Regions from separate parts of the Kitasatospora sp. NPDC097691 genome, predicted to be linked through region 3. Evidence: riboswitches for the same ligand, from Rfam matches in the RefSeq annotation. Region 3 holds a riboswitch; each other region holds the start of a gene.
The links. Region 3 has a riboswitch for cobalamin ahead of ABTY56_RS00355 (CoA-acylating methylmalonate-semialdehyde dehydrogenase). Riboswitches for the same ligand answer to the same signal wherever they lie in the genome.
Positions count from the first base shown of each region.

Region 1: linked by a shared signal. The riboswitch ahead of nicT (Nickel transporter NicT) and the one ahead of ABTY56_RS00355 (CoA-acylating methylmalonate-semialdehyde dehydrogenase) in region 3 are both predicted to bind cobalamin.
Region 2: linked by a shared signal. The riboswitch ahead of ABTY56_RS29070 (cobalamin biosynthesis protein) and the one ahead of ABTY56_RS00355 (CoA-acylating methylmalonate-semialdehyde dehydrogenase) in region 3 are both predicted to bind cobalamin.

Region 1 is NZ_JBEORY010000019.1:116,411-121,442, reverse strand. It holds gene ABTY56_RS16415 (AAA family ATPase) at 1-13, shown strand, start outside; gene ABTY56_RS16410 (CDP-glycerol glycerophosphotransferase family protein) at 92-1,795, opposite strand; gene ABTY56_RS16405 (ArsR/SmtB family transcription factor) at 1,850-2,233, opposite strand; cobalamin riboswitch at 2,315-2,530, shown strand; gene nicT (Nickel transporter NicT) at 2,563-3,678, shown strand; gene ABTY56_RS16395 (EamA family transporter) at 3,868-4,722, opposite strand; gene ABTY56_RS16390 (helix-turn-helix domain-containing protein) at 4,922-5,032, shown strand, end outside.
Region 2 is NZ_JBEORY010000053.1:6,164-11,195, reverse strand. It holds gene ABTY56_RS29080 (alpha/beta hydrolase) at 1-218, opposite strand, end outside; gene ABTY56_RS29075 (helix-turn-helix domain-containing protein) at 359-1,057, opposite strand; cobalamin riboswitch at 1,255-1,385, shown strand; gene ABTY56_RS29070 (cobalamin biosynthesis protein) at 1,539-2,525, shown strand; gene ABTY56_RS29065 (cobyric acid synthase) at 2,522-4,060, shown strand; gene ABTY56_RS29060 (putative cobaltochelatase) at 4,057-5,032, shown strand, end outside.
Region 3 is NZ_JBEORY010000001.1:84,036-89,067, reverse strand. It holds gene ABTY56_RS00370 (class I SAM-dependent methyltransferase) at 1-134, opposite strand, end outside; gene ABTY56_RS00365 (hypothetical protein) at 218-760, shown strand; gene ABTY56_RS00360 (class I SAM-dependent methyltransferase) at 768-1,547, shown strand; cobalamin riboswitch at 1,763-1,935, shown strand; gene ABTY56_RS00355 (CoA-acylating methylmalonate-semialdehyde dehydrogenase) at 2,160-3,659, shown strand; gene ABTY56_RS00350 (acyl-CoA dehydrogenase family protein) at 3,665-4,807, shown strand; gene ABTY56_RS00345 (enoyl-CoA hydratase/isomerase family protein) at 4,807-5,032, shown strand, end outside.

The DNA of each region.
Region 1 (5,032 bases), on a different contig from region 3:
CCGGGAGGGCTAGGACGGGGGACGGCTGGGACCGGGACGGCCGGGGAGGCTGGGACGGCTGGGACCGGGACGGCCGGGGAGGCTGGGACGGCTAGGAGCGGGCGGGCAGGGACGGTCGGGGCGGCTCGGTGGTGAAGGAGACCCGGGTGCGGTGTTCGCCGGTGCGGACGGTGAGCCCGTGCTCGGCGAGGCCGGCCGGGTCGCCGCCGTCGGCGAGCCAGCAGGCGACGGCGGAGCCGAGCAGCAGCGGGTCGAGGCGGGGCTCGGGGCTGCCCCAGTCCGGTTCGGCGCGGGCTTCGAGGAGTAGCCCGGTACGCAGCCGGAGCAGGTGGCGGGCCGGGCCGAGGGCGGCCACCGCGACGGCGAGGCCGGGGAGTTCGGCGGCGGTGTCGGCGAGCCAGTGGGTGGCGGGGCGCTCGGCGCGGGCCTCGGTGCGGGCCAGCACCTCGGCGGTGTAGCGCAGGGCGTCACCGGGGTGCTCGTCGGTGAGCGCGTGGAAGCCGCGCGGGATGTGGTCGGCCGGGTCGAAGGGGTAGCGCCGCAGGCTGACCTCGGTGCCCTCGCTCTCGCCCTCGACGTCGTACGCGGTGGGCGCGTCGGTGGTTCCCGGCCGCGGGACCGGCCTGGGGTAGGGCGGCAGGAGCGGTTCGTCCCCGGGTTCGTCCAGCTGTTCCAGGAAGGAGTAGAGCAGTGGGCGCAGCAGCTCGGCGGAGCGGCCGCGGCGGCTCAGCGAGCGGTCGGTGAGCGGGCGCAGGGCGGCCGGGTCCTGTTTGCCCAGGGCCAGTTCGAGCTGGGCGGCGAGGTCGCCGTCGGGGTCGAGCACGGGTGCGGCCTGGCCGAAGGCGTAGCCGGGGGAGCGCGGGTCGAGTTCGGCGGCGCCGGTGGCGACCAGCACGGTGGGCCGCTCCAGGGCGGCGCCGTAGACGGAGACCGAGCCGTGGTCGCCGATCAGGCAGTCGGCGGCGACCAGGGCGGCCTGCCAGCCCTGGTGCGGCGGGACCAGGCGAAGGCCCATCCGGCGGGCTGCGCCGAGCAGGGCCTCGGGGTCGTGCCGGCTCCAGATGTTGGGGTGCAGGACGACGGCGACGGTGTACTCGTCGGCGGGCAGCCGGCGGACCAGGCGCTGGGGCAGGTCGGGGCGGCGGCCGAATAACGAGTGCTCGCTCCAGGTGGAGTTGACGACGACGAGCCGTCGGCCGTCGACGGCGCCGAGCGCGGCGCGGTAGGCGTCGCGGGAGCGCAGGCTGCGCAGCATCCGGTCGAAGCACGGGTCGCCGACGACCCGGGCGACGTCCAGTGCCTCGGGGCAGGAGGCCCGCAGGCGGTCCAGCTGCTCGGGGTGGGAGAGGCCGAGGACGTCCACGAACACCTGCCCGCGGTGGGTGAGTTCGTTGCGGGAGAGGCCAGCGGCGCTGACCGTGTCGCCGGTGGACTCGGTCACCAGGCGGTTGTAGCCGGCGCCGTGCGGGAGCACCACGAGCCGGGCGTCCAGGCGGTGCATGGAGGAGTGCACGGCGCAGGCGACGGCCAGGTCGAAGCGGTGCCGGACGGCGTCCTCCCAGTCCAGCAGGGTGAAGCCGGGCAGGCCGCGCAGGTACTCGTCCAGGGCGCGATCGGCGAAGGCGGAACCGGGGTTGACGGTGAAGTACCGCTCGACGCCCTCCGGGTCCAGCAGGGTGAGGACGTCCAGGACCCGGGTGGCCGACGTGAGGGTGCGGGCGACCGCCAGCACGCGGGCCTTGACCGGTCGGGTGTTCCAGCGGTCGGCGGGCCAGGCGTGGGGGTGGGACGGCACACCATGATCGTACTCATCCGGGGTGCCGCCGTGGCCGTGTTTCCCGAGTGTCGGTCAGCCTGCCGCGGCGGTGGGCTCGTGGTGCTCGGCGGCGGCGCACTCGTCGAGGAGGGGGCGCATGTCCTGGTCGACGAGCCGGTAGCGCACGACGCGTCCGTCCTTGTCGCCGGTGACCACGCCGGCCGTGCGGAGCAGCCGCAGGGCCTGGGAGACGGCGGGGTCGCGCATGCCGGTGGCGACCGCGAGGTCGGTGACGGCGAGCGGACCGGCCCGGTGGAGGGCGAGCAGCAGGGCGAGTCGCCCAGGGTCGGCGAGCAGCGAGAACCGCTCGGCCCAGGACCGGACGTGCGCGGCGTCACCGATCGCGGCGATGGCCTCGCAGACCCGGTGTCCGTCGATGGTGCGGTGGCCCGCGCGGTCGGTCGGTACGAGATGCATGCGGACATTCTTGCAGGCAGGCAGCTGTGATCCTGGACACCTGCGCAGGTGCGCAGCCTTGCATGGGTCGGGGCCTGGCCCTACCGTGTAGCCCGCCGTGGTGCTCGGGAAGACCGGTGACGGATCCTCAGGGGTCCGGAGTCCGGAGCGGCCCTCGCCACTGTGATCGGGCCGTTCCCCCGTCCGCGGGGGAGCGCCGTCCGTACCCACGACGTCACTGGGCGCCTCGCGTGCCCGGGAAGGCGGGTACGGGCGTGTCCCGTAAGCCAGGAGACCGGCCGCGGCATCTCACGAAGTGATTCCACGAGGTGCTGGAGCGTGATCCGCAGATGACCCTGCCCGAAACCGCCGCCACGGACGCCGGGGCGGCGCCCTCCGTGTTGCCCACCTTCCGGTGGAGGCGCGAGGACACCGTCCGTACGGCCGGGCTGATGGGCGTGATCCTGGCCATGCACGTGGTGGCCTTCGGGACGCTCGTCTTCCTGGTGGCACCCGAGCGGTACGCGGTCGGTACCCAGGTCTTCGGGGTGGGCCTGGGGATCACCGCGTACACCCTCGGGATGCGGCACGCCTTCGACGCCGACCACATCGCGGTGATCGACAACACCACCCGCAAGCTGATGGCGGACGGCAAGCGGCCGGTCTCGGTGGGCTTCTGGTTCGCCCTCGGGCACTCCTCGATGGTGGTCGTCATGGCCGCCCTGGTGGCGGGCGGCGCGCAGCTGGCGAACACGCTGATGGACGACGAGTCGACCACCCACCAGTGGCTCGGGATGGTCGGGACGACGGCCTCCGGCGCGTTCCTGTACCTGATCGGGGCGCTCAACCTGGCGGCGCTGCTCGGGATCCTCAAGGTGTTCCGGGCGATGCGGGCCGGGCAGTACGACGAGGCGGAGCTGGAGGCGCACCTCGACTCGCGCGGCTTCATGGCCCGGGTGCTGAACCGGGCCACCCGGTCGATCACCCGGCCCGGGCAGATGTTCCCGGTCGGCATGGTGCTGGGCCTGGGCTTCGACACCGCGACCGAGGTCACCCTGATGGTGATGGCCGGCTCGGGTGCGGCCTCCGGGCTGCCCTGGTACGCGATCGTCTGCCTGCCGCTGCTGTTCGCGGCCGGGATGAGCCTGTTCGACACCCTGGACGGGACGTTCATGAACTTCGCGTACCAGTGGGCCTTCGCCAACCCGGTGCGCAAGGTGTACTACAACCTGACCATCACGGGGCTGTCGATCGCGGTGGCCTTCATCATCGGCACCATCGAGCTGGTCGGTGTGCTGCACGAGAAACTCGACCTGACCGACCCGGTGAGCGGCTGGATCGCGGGCATCTCGCTGGACAACGTCGGCTACGCGATCGCCGGGCTGTTCGTGGTGGTCTGGGCGGTGGCGATCGGGTACTGGAAGCTCGCCCGGGTCGAGAAGCGCTGGGCGCCCGAGGGGTCCTGAGGGTGCCGAGAGGTCCTGAAGGGTCCTGAAGGGTCCTGAGCCGGGGGTATGAGTGCCTCTCATGGGGGTGCGGCATGAGCGTGACTCATGGGGGGCACCCATGAGGTCGGCTCATGTCCTCGGGCCATGAGGCCGGCTCATGACGCTGCCCCATGAGCACGGCTCATGGGGCAGCGTCATGAGCGACTCTCATGCGGCCGCGAGCAGCAGGGTGCCCGCGACGGCGAGCCCGGCGCCGACCACCTGGACCGGGCGCAGCCGCTCCTTGAACACCCCGCGGGCCATCAACGCGGTGACCACGGGGTAGAGCGAGGACAGGACGGCGGCCACGGTGGCCGAGCCGCGGTGCGAGGCCATCGCGAAGACGGCGTTGGCGATGACGTCGGCCAGCCCGACCGCGGTGAGCAGCGGCAGCCGGGCCCGCAGTCCGGGCAGCAGGCCGGCCGTACCCCCGGAGCGACGCAGGCCGGCCAGCAGGGTGGCGCCGCCGACGGCGACGTTGCAGACCCGCTGGACGCACAGCACCAGCAGCAGGCCGCCGCCGGTCGAGGCGTGCGCGATCAGGGCCATCACCGTGCCGAAGCTCAGGGCGGCGCCCAGGGTGAGCAGCAGTGTGCTGCGGGCGGCGGCCCGGCCGCCGCGCTCGGGCCCGGCGGCCAGTACGACGCCGGCCACCGCGACCGCGATCCCGGCGATCCGGCCGGGGCCCGGGCGGTCGCCGAGGGCGAGGCCGACGCCGACGGGTACGAGGACGGAGACGGTGGTCAGCGGCGAGACCACGCCCATCGGGCCGAGTGCGAGCGCCCGGTAGAAGGCGAGGACCGCGAACGGGCCGATCACCCCGGCCGCGACGGCGTACCAGAGGGCGGGGGAGGCGTCGGTCCAGCCGCCGGTGGCGACGACGGCGGCCAGCAGCACGGCGGCGGCCGCCGCCTGGGAGGCGACCACCACGGCGAGCGCGGGCAGCCGCCGGGCGAGTGCGCCGCCGCCGAAGTCGGCGACGCCCCAGAGCAGGCTGGCGGAGAGCGCGAGCAGGGCGGTCACGGGCGGGCCCCGGGCCGTAGGGGGTTCGTGGGCTCGGTGGGTCTGCCGGGTGGGGAGGGATTCAAGGACAGCACAATGCACTCCGAAGTACAGTCGGGTGGACTCGTTGCCGAGGCTGGCAGCGTAGTGCAACAAACTGAACTTGCAGAACACTATTCCGTACTGTTTCGACCAGTGGACACACCGGAGGACTGACCGCGTGCCGGATCCTGACCTCGTCTCCCGGGCCCTCGCCCGCAACCTCAAGCGGCTGCGCACCGAGCGTGGCCACACCCTGGACGCCCTCGCCGCCCGCTCCGGCGTGAGCCGC
Region 2 (5,032 bases), on a different contig from region 3:
CCCCACTCGACCGCCCAGCGGCCGGGACGCAGGCTCTCGGGGCCGCGGGTGAAGGTGACCCGCCCCGCGCCGAGGCTCCGGACCACGACCGGCCCGGCCTCCCGGACGGCGGTCACCGGGCGGACCATTCGCTCGGAAGCCCGACGGCCGATCACCAGGACGACGGCCCCGGTTCCGACGGCGGCGGCCGCCACGACGGCAGCGGTTCCCCAGCGCATATCGTTCCCCGCTCTGTTGGTCTCGGACCGGACGGTGTTCGTACACCAGTCCACCGGCGCCCCGCCCACCCGGCCACCGGACTGACCCGTCCGGGTCACGGCCCCCGGATCCGCTGTCGGAGGATCGACTGCCTCTCCTGCTACGAGTTCGGCCCGGTGGCGCTCGCGGTGGCGAGGAGGTGCCAGAAGCGGGGGGTGAGGGAGTCGGTGGCCGGGGGTGGGGCGGTGCGGGCGGTGGCGCCCCAATGGGTGGGGACGTGGTGTTCCTGGTGGAGGGCGGCGAGGGCCTCGGCGAGGGTGTCGGCGGGGGCGGGGACGATGCGGGCGAGGGCGCGGAGGTGGGGCTGCCAGCGGCCGGTGACGCACTGGCGGAGGAGGTGGTCGAGGGCCTCCCGGCGGCCGGTGGCCTCGACGAGTTCGGGCAGGTCGAGGCCGAGGACCTCGGCGAGGGCGCGGGTCTGCTCCTCGTCGCCGTCCCAGCGGTCGGTCAGTTCGGCCTGCCGGTAGGAGTCGAGGGTGGTGCCGGTGCGCTCGGCGACGGCCGCCTGGCCGAGTTCGCGGGCGACGCGGTGGTCGCGCAGCCGGACCGGGCGGGGGTCCATCAGCTGGGCGGCGGGGCACCAGAGGGCGCGGGCGAGGGCGATGAACTCCGGTTCGCTGGGCCGGAGCTCGCCGTCCTCCCAGGCGAGGACGTGGGCGGGCAGCAGCCGCACGCCGTGTGCGGCCAGGCCCTCGGCGACCTGCTCGGGGGTGAGGCCGAGGGCGGCCCGGTGGGCGCGGGCGGCCGCGGGTGAGAACGGCACCGGCGGCGGGGCGGCGGGGGGCTTTCTGCGACGCATGCCACCGAACGCTAGGCGCGGACCACGGCGCGGCCCCAGCAACCGAACCCACGAAGCGGCCGACCGGGGGGCGGTGCCGCGCTGGGCGATCCCACAGCTCGTCGGCCGGTGTCCCGTGTGACCAACCCCTCCGTGACCTCGGTTGACTCCCGGTTCGGCCGCGTGATGGGATCCTGGGGCCAATCGGAGGCATGGAGAGGAAGCCGGTGCGAGTCCGGCGCGGTCCCGCCACTGTCACCGGGGAGCACGCCCGGATTCTCGCCACGGCGGGCCGTCAGAAGCCGCTGGAAGGCCCCGGGGGTGCGTCCGACCCGGAAGCCAGGAGACTCTCGCCCCCGCTACGTCGATCCAGGGCGCGGACCCTGAGTGAGGACACGCACGCGATGCAGGCTGCCCCGCCCGGCCGGACCCCGAGCTGCCTTCCGCCGAGTTGTCTCCCGGTGAGTTGCCGCCCGGTGGGTTGCCTTCCGGCGTGCGGCCGGTGACCGTCCGTCCTGCCGCCGACCGCCCCTGGGGCCGAGCCGCCGCGTTCGCGGTGGGCGCCGTGGCGGGCTACGCCGCCGACGCCCGCTTCGCGGACCCGCGCCGGGGCCACCCGGTGGCCGTCTTCGGCAGCGCCGCCACCCGGCTGGAGCGGCGGCTGTGGCGCGACGACCGTACGGCCGGGGCCGGGTACACGGCGCTGTGCGTGGGCGCGGTCGCGGCGGGCGCGCTCGCCCTGGACCGTACCGTCGGCCGGCGCCCGCTGGGCCGGGCCGCGCTGGCGGCGGCCGCGACCTGGACCGTGCTCGGCGGCACCTCGCTGACCCGGGAGGCCCGCACCATCGGCCGCTCGCTGCGGCACGGCGACCTGCGGGCCGCGCGGGAGCGGCTGCCGCACCTGTGCGGGCGGGACCCGAGCGGGCTGGACGAGCAGCAGATCGCCCGCGCGGTGGTCGAGTCGGTGGCCGAGAACACCGCCGACGCCGTGGTGAACGCGCTCGCCTGGGGCGCCCTGGCGGGCACGCCCGGGCTGCTGGCCTTCCGCGCGGTGAACACCCTGGACGCCATGGTGGGCCACCGCTCGCCGCGCTACGCCCGGTTCGGCTGGGCCTCGGCCCGGCTGGACGACCTGGCGGGCTGGCCCGGCGCCCGGCTGACGGCCCTGCTGACGGTGGCCGCCGCCCCGCAGCCGCGGACGGCCTGGCGGGTCTGGCGGCGCGACGGCTCCTCGCACCCGAGCCCGAACGCCGGTCAGGCGGAGTCGGCGTTCGCCGGCGCGGTGGGCGTACGGCTGGGCGGGACGCTGCAGTACGGCGAGCGCGTCGAGCACCGGCCGGTGCTGGGCGCGGAGCTGCGGCCGGTGACGGTGGACGACATCGAACGGGCCTGCACGCTCTCCCAGCGGGTGGGCGCGCTGGCTCTGGGTACGACGGTCGCGGGGCACGTCCTGCTGCGCGCGCTCCGCGGGAAGAGGGGAAGGGCATGACGAACGCGCTGCTGGTCGCCGGGACGACCTCGGACGCGGGCAAGAGCGTGGTCACGGCCGGCATCTGCCGCTGGCTGGCCCGCCAGGGCGTGCGGGTCGCGCCGTTCAAGGCACAGAACATGTCGTTGAACTCCTTCGTCACCGCCGACGGCGCCGAGATCGGACGCGCCCAGGCGATGCAGGCGCAGGCCGCCCGGGTGGAGCCGGAGGCGGCGATGAACCCGGTGCTGCTGAAGCCCGGCGCGGACGGCCGCAGCCAGGTGGTGCTGCTGGGCAAGCCGGTCGCCGAGGTGGGCGCGCTGGACTACCGCGAGCGCAAGCCCGTCCTGCTGGAGCGCGCCCTGGAGTGCCTGGCCGATCTGCGCCGCCGCTACGAGGTGGTCGTCTGCGAGGGCGCAGGATCGCCCGCCGAGATCAACCTGCGTGACCGCGACATCGCCAACATGGGCCTGGCCACGGCCGCCGGGCTGCCGGTGGTGGTGGTCGGGGACATCGACCGGGGCGGCGTGTTCGCGGCGATGTACGGGACGCTGGCGCTGCTGTCGGCGGAGGACCAGCGGCACGTGGCGGGCTGGTTCGTCAACAAGTTCCGCGGCGACGCGCGGCTCCTCGCGCCCGGGCTGGAGATGCTGCACGAGCTGACCGGCCGTCCGGTGCTGGGCACCCTGCCGATGCTGCCCGGGCTGTGGCTGGACGCCGAGGACTCGCTGGACCTGTCGACCGTGGTGGACCGGGTCGACGGGCGCGGGCCGCTCGGGGCGGACGTGCTGCGGGTGGCCGTGGTGCGCTTCCCCCGGCTGTCCAACTTCACCGACGTGGACGCGCTGGCGCAGGAGCCCGGCGTCCTGGTGCGCTGGGCCACCAGGCCGGAGGAGCTGGCCGACGCCGACCTGGTGGTGCTGCCCGGCACCCGGGCCACCGTGGCGGACCTCGCCTGGCTGCGCGAGCGCGGCCTGGAGCCGGCGCTGAAGGCGCGGGCGGCGGCCGGGCTGCCGATCCTCGGGGTGTGCGGCGGCTACCAGATGCTGGCGCGCGGGATCGTCGACGAGGTGGAGTCCAAGGCGGGCGCCGTCGACGGGCTCGGCCTGCTGCCGACGCAGGTGCGCTTCGGCGTCGAGAAGGTGCTGGCGCGGCCGGTCGGCGAGGCGTACGGGCAGCGGGTCGTGGGCTACGAGATCCACCACGGGGTGGTGACCGTGGAGGGCGGCGAAGCGTTCGTCTCCGATGGCCAGGGGCGGAGCCTGGACGGGTGCCGGGTGGGACCGGTCTGGGGCACCACCTGGCACGGCGCGCTGGAGAACGACGGCTTCCGCCGCGAACTCCTGCGCGAGGTCGCCGACCTGGCCGGGCGGGCGTTCGTGCCGGCGCCGGACATCTCGTTCGCCGAGGCGCGCGAGGCCCGGCTGGACCGGCTGGGCGACCTGATCGAGGAACACGCGGACACCGACGCGCTGTGGAAGCTGATCGAGGGCGGGGTGCCGGCGGCCGGATCGCTGCCGTTCCTGGCGCCCGGGGCACCTGGGAGTGACGCATGACTGACGTCCGCTATCCGTTCACCGCGATCGTCGGCATGGCCGACCTGCGGCTCGGGCTGCTGCTGAACGCGGTCTCCCCGGCCGTGGGCGGCGTGCTGGTGCGCGGCGAGAAGGGCACCGCGAAGTCGACCATGGTGCGCGCGCTGGCCGGCCTGCTGCCGTCCATCGCCGCCGTGGACGGCTGCCGCTTCTCCTGCGACCCGGCCGCGCCCGACCCGCAGTGCCCGGACGGGCCGCACTCCGCCACCGGGAGCCACGAACGGCCTTCCCAGCTGGTCGAGTTGCCGGTCGGCGTGGCCGAGGACCGGATCGTCGGCTCGCTCGACCTGGAGCGCGCGCTGGCCGAGGGCGTCAAGGCCTACGAGCCGGGGCTGCTCGCCAAGGCTCACCGCGGCGTGCTCTACATCGACGAGGTGAACCTGCTCCAGGACCACGTGGTGGACCTGCTGCTGGACGCCGCCGCGATGGGCCGCTCGTACGTCGAGCGCGAGGGCGTGTCGGTGCGGCACGCGGCCCGCTTCCTGCTGGTCGGCACGATGAACCCGGAGGAGGGCGAGCTGCGGCCGCAGCTGCTCGACCGGTTCGGTCTGACCGTCGAGATCGCCGCCACCCGGGACCCGGCCGAGCGGGCCGAGGTGGTCCGGCGCCGGCTCGCGTACGACGCGGACCCGGCCGGCTTCGCCACGCGGTTCGCCGAGGAGGAGCGAGAGCTCGCCGAACGCATCACCGCCGCCCGGGAGTTGCTCCCCAAGGTCGAGCTCACCGATGTGGCGCTTCGTCAGATCACCGCCGTGTGCGCCGCGTTCGAGGTCGACGGCCTGCGCGCCGACATCGTGATGGCCCGCACGGCCGTCGCGCTGGCCGCCTGGGACGGTCGCACCGAGGTACTGGAGGAGGACGTCCGCATGGCCGCCCGGCTGGCGCTGCCGCACCGGCGTCGCCGCAACCCCTTCGACGCTCCGGGACTGGACG
Region 3 (5,032 bases):
TCGCCGAGGCGGTCCCGGATCAGAGTGTCCAGCGCGGCGCCCTGGCGGGCGACGGAGGCCTCCCAGTCGGCGTAGAGGAGGTGGTAGCCGGCCGCGAAGGCGTCATAGAAACGCGCGATGGGGGAGCTGGTCATGCCACCATCGTCGCGGAGGAAGTCCGCTGCGGGGTACCGGTTTTCGAAGGCGTCACGGGCCGGGGGGAGAGAAGGGGGACCGGGTGGATCCGGAGCAGCAACGAACGACCGCTCGTCGAGCCCAGCCGGAAGCCCAGCCGGAAGCCGGGCCGGAAGCCGGGCCGGAAGCCGAGCCGGAAGCCGAGCCGGAAGCGGCGCCGGCTGCCGGCCCGGGGGCGTGCCCCGGAGCACGCCCGGAGGAGCAGCCGGTCGAGCTGCCCGAGGGTTCCTGGTGGGACTGGGACGTCTTCTCCTGGCGCCCGGGCGAGTTGCGCCTGGCGGCCGGGTACGACCTGTCCTACCACCACGGCCTGGAGCTGGTCTTCGCCGATCCGCTGTACGTCCGCTGCCCGGCGGCTTTCCAGGACCCGGTGTTCCGGGTGCCCACGTGCGAGGAGCGGCAGGCGGTCGAGCGGCAGTGCGGCGAGTCGCCGGGTGTGCTGGTGGCCTTCGAGGCGGACGGCGGCGGCACGGAGCCGGTGACCGGGGTGATCGCCGCCGGGAGTCTGCGGATGCGGTTTGAGCTGGTGCTTCGGTACGCGCCCGGCGCGGAATCCGGTGGCTGTGCGGAGCCCACGCCGGGATGATGCGTGCATGCGCACCTTCGAAGAGCTGATCGCCGAGGCCGAGACCGTGTCCGTGGACGGCTGGGACTTCTCCTGGCTGGACGGCCGCGCCACCGAGGAGCGCCCTTCCTGGGGCTACCAGCGGCTGCTGTCCGAGCGGCTGGGCACGACGGTGGCGGCCCTGGACATCCAGACCGGCGGTGGCGAGGTGCTGGCCGGTGCCCTGCGGCTCGCCGAGCCGAAGGGATGGCTCCCGCCGGTCCTCGCCGCGACCGAGTCCTGGCCACCGAACATCGCCCGCGCCACGCGGCTCCTGCACCCGCTGGGCGCGGTGGTGGTCGCGGACCAGGACGAGCCCCCGCTGCCGTTCGCCGACGAAGCCTTCGACCTGGTCACCAGCCGGCACCCGGTGCGGGCCTGGTGGACGGAGATCGCCCGGGTGCTGCGGCCCGGGGGCAGCTACTTCGCCCAGCACGTGGGCCCGGCGTCCGTCTTCGAGCTGGTCGAGTACTTCCTCGGGCCGCAGCCGGAGGCGCGCGAGGGCCGTCGTCCCGAGGTCGAGAGCGAGGAGGCCCGCGCCGCCGGGCTGGAGGTGGTCGATCTGCGCTCCGAGCGGCTGCGGATGGAGTTCCGCGACATCGGTGCGGTGGTGTACTTCCTGCGCAAGGTGATCTGGATGGTCCCGGGCTTCACCGTCGACGCCTACCGGGACCGGCTGCGCGAGCTGGACGCCCGGATCCGCTCCGAGGGCCCGTTCGTGGCGCACTCGGCGCGCTTCCTGATCGAGGCGCGCAAGGAGATCGACTGATCCGGCGTCCGCCCTGTGCAGATACGGAAGAGTTGAGGGAGTCCGGAAGGTCCGGCCGGCGGTCCCCGCCGGTGCGGGCACCGTTTCATCCGGGAGACGGCTCGGAATCACCTCTCCGGGGCATTCGCACGACCCGCGTGGCGTTCGGCCCAGTGGGATACCGATGACGCGACGCGTGCTCGGACCCCTGGACTTACTAGGACGTCCAACTATATGGTCGATGGCAGGTCCGCGGTGTCAGGGAAGCCGGTGTGAGTCCGGCACGGTCCCGCCACTGTGACCGGGGAGTTCGTCCTCGCAGGAGACGGCCACTGGCAGCCAGCCGGGAAGGCCCGGGGGCGTGCGTCGATCCGGGAGTCAGGATACCGGCCGCGGGTGATCCGTGTTTTCCACGAGGATGGAGACGACACGCATGACTCCGGGCTGCTCCCGTTCCGCTGCTCCTGGCTGTCCTGTGCCGACGACTGCCGGGGCTCAGGCTCACCTGCTCTGACGGTTCGTCATGCCACCGCCACCGCCACCGTGACGCCGCGGGGCCGCGCCACCGTGCGCCCGCCCGTCGGCGGCGGCCTCCACTCCTCCTCTCCCCGATCCTGTCGAGAGAAGGAACCGATGGTCCGTGAACTGACCCACTTCGTCGGCGGCAAGCCCGTCGCCGGCACCTCTGGCCGCTTCGGCGACGTGTACGACCCCAACACCGGCCGGGTGCAGGCCCGGGTGCCGCTGGCGAGCCGTGCCGAGGCCGAGGCGGTGATCGCCGACGCCGCGCAGGCCCAGCCCGCGTGGGCGGCCCGGAATCCGCAACGCCGCGCCCGGGTGCTGCTGCGCTTCCTGCAGCTGGTCGAGCAGGAGAAGGAGGAGCTGGCCCGGCTGCTCTCCGCCGAGCACGGCAAGACCGTCGCCGACGCCCACGGCGACCTCCAACGCGGCCTGGAGGTCGTGGAGTTCGCCGCCGGCATCCCGCACCTGCTGAAGGGCGAGTTCAGCGACAACGCCGGCACCGGCATCGACGTGTACTCGATGCGCCAGCCGCTCGGCGTCGTCGCCGGCATCACCCCGTTCAACTTCCCCGCGATGATCCCGCTCTGGAAGGCCGCGCCCGCGCTGGCCTGCGGCAACGCCTTCGTCCTCAAGCCCTCCGAGCGGGACCCCTCGGTGCCGCTGCGGCTGGCCGAGCTGTTCCTGGAGGCCGGGCTGCCGCCGGGCGTGCTCAACGTGGTCAACGGCGACAAGGAGGCGGTGGACACCCTGCTGGAGGACCCGCGGGTGCAGGCGCTCGGCTTCGTCGGGTCCACGCCGATCGCGCAGTACGTGTACGCCACGGCCGCCGCGCACGGGAAGCGCGCGCAGTGCTTCGGCGGGGCGAAGAACCACATGATCGTGATGCCGGACGCCGACCTCGACCAGGCGGCCGACGCGCTGGTCGGCGCCGGGTACGGCTCGGCCGGCGAGCGCTGCATGGCGATCTCGGTGGCCGTCCCGGTGGGGGAGGAGACCGCGGACGCCCTGGTGGCGAAGCTGGTCGAGCGGATCGCCGCGCTCAAGGTCGGCCGCTCGGACGACCCTTCGGCCGACTTCGGCCCGCTGGTGGGCCGCGACGCCCTGGAACGCGTCCGCGGCTACCTGGACATCGGGGTCGAGGAGGGCGCCGAACTCGTCGTCGACGGCAGGGACTTCCGCCTGGAGGGGCACGAGGACGGCTACTTCCTCGGCGCCTCGCTGTTCGACCGGGTGACGCCGGACATGCGGATCCACCGGGAGGAGATCTTCGGCCCGGTGCTGACCGTCGTCCGCGCCGCCGACTACGAGGAGGCGCTGCGCCTGCCCAGCGAGCACGAGTCCGGCAACGGCGTCGCCATCTACACCCGGGACGGCGACACCGCCCGGGACTTCGCCCGCCGGGTGAACACCGGCATGGTCGGTGTCAACGTGCCCATCCCGGTGCCGATCGCCTACCACACCTTCGGCGGCTGGAAGCGCTCCGGTTTCGGCGACCTCAACCAGCACGGGCCGGACTCCGTCCGCTTCTACACCCGCACCCGCACCGTCACCTCGCGCTGGCCCTCCGGGGTCAAGGAGGGCGCGAGCTTCACCATGCCGACGATGGGGTGAACGCCGTGCACACGCACCTGACCGACGATCAACTCGCGATCGTCGACACGACCCGGGCCTTCGCCCGCGAACACCTCGCGCCGAACGCCGTCGAGTGGGACCAGACCAAGCACTTCCCCGTGGACGTCCTGCGCAAGGCCGCCGACCTGGGCCTGGCCGGCGTGTACGTCCGCGACGAGTCCGGCGGATCCGGGCTGACCCGAGCCGACGGCGTGCTCGTCTTCGAGGCGCTGGCGACCGGCTGCCCGTCCATCGCCGCCTACCTGTCCATCCACAACATGGTCGCCTGGATGGTCGACCGCTACGGCGACGGCGCCCAGCGCGCCCGCTGGCTGACGGGACTCTGCGCGATGGAGACCCCCGCCAGCTACTGCCTCACCGAGCCGGGCGCGGGCTCGGACGCCGCGGCGCTGACCACCCGGGCCCGCCGGGACGGCGACCACTGGGTGCTGGACGGCGTCAAGCAGTTCATCTCCGGCGCCGGGGCTGCCGAGGTCTACCTGGTGATGGCCCGCACCGGTGGGCCGGGGGCCGACGGGGTCTCCGCGTTCGTCGTCGAGCGGGGCGACCCCGGGGTCTCGTTCGGGCCGAACGAGAAGAAGATGGGGTGGAACGCCCAGCCCACCCGGCAGGTGCGGCTGGACGGTGTCCGGCTGCCCGCCGGCCGCCTCCTGGGAGGCGAGGGCGAGGGCTTCCGGATCGCCATGAACGGGCTGAACGGCGGCCGCCTCGGCATCGCCGCCTGCTCCCTCGGCGGCGGGCAGGACGCCCTGGAGCGGGCCACCGGCTACCTGGCGGACCGCGAGGCCTTCGGTGCGCGCCTCCTACACGCCCAGGCCCTGCAGTTCCGACTCGCCGACATGGCAACGGCGTTGGAGGCCGCCCGGGCGCTGGTGTGGCGGGCGGCGAACGCCCTGGACCGGGGGGACCCACGCGCCCCGCAACTGTGCGCGATGGCCAAGCGCTGCGCCACCGACACCGGCTTCGAGGTCGCCAACCAGGCGCTCCAACTACACGGCGGCTACGGCTACCTGGCCGAATACGGCATCGAGAAGATCGTCCGCGACCTGCGGGTGCACCAGATCCTGGAAGGGACCAACGAGATCATGCGCGTCATCGTCGCCCGCGGCCTGACCGGGGCCGCGTGATGCCCGGCTCCGACCTGGACGAGGTCATCCTCCGGCGCGAGGGCCGGGCCGGCCTCATCGTCCTCAACCGGCCCGCAGCCCTGAACGCCCTCACCCACACCATGGTGCTGCGCATCGCGGAGGCCCTGGACGCATGGGAGAAGGACCACCGGATGGAGAGCGTCGTCATCACCGGCGCCGGGGACCGGGCCTTCTGCGCCGGCGGCGACATCGTCGCCATCCACC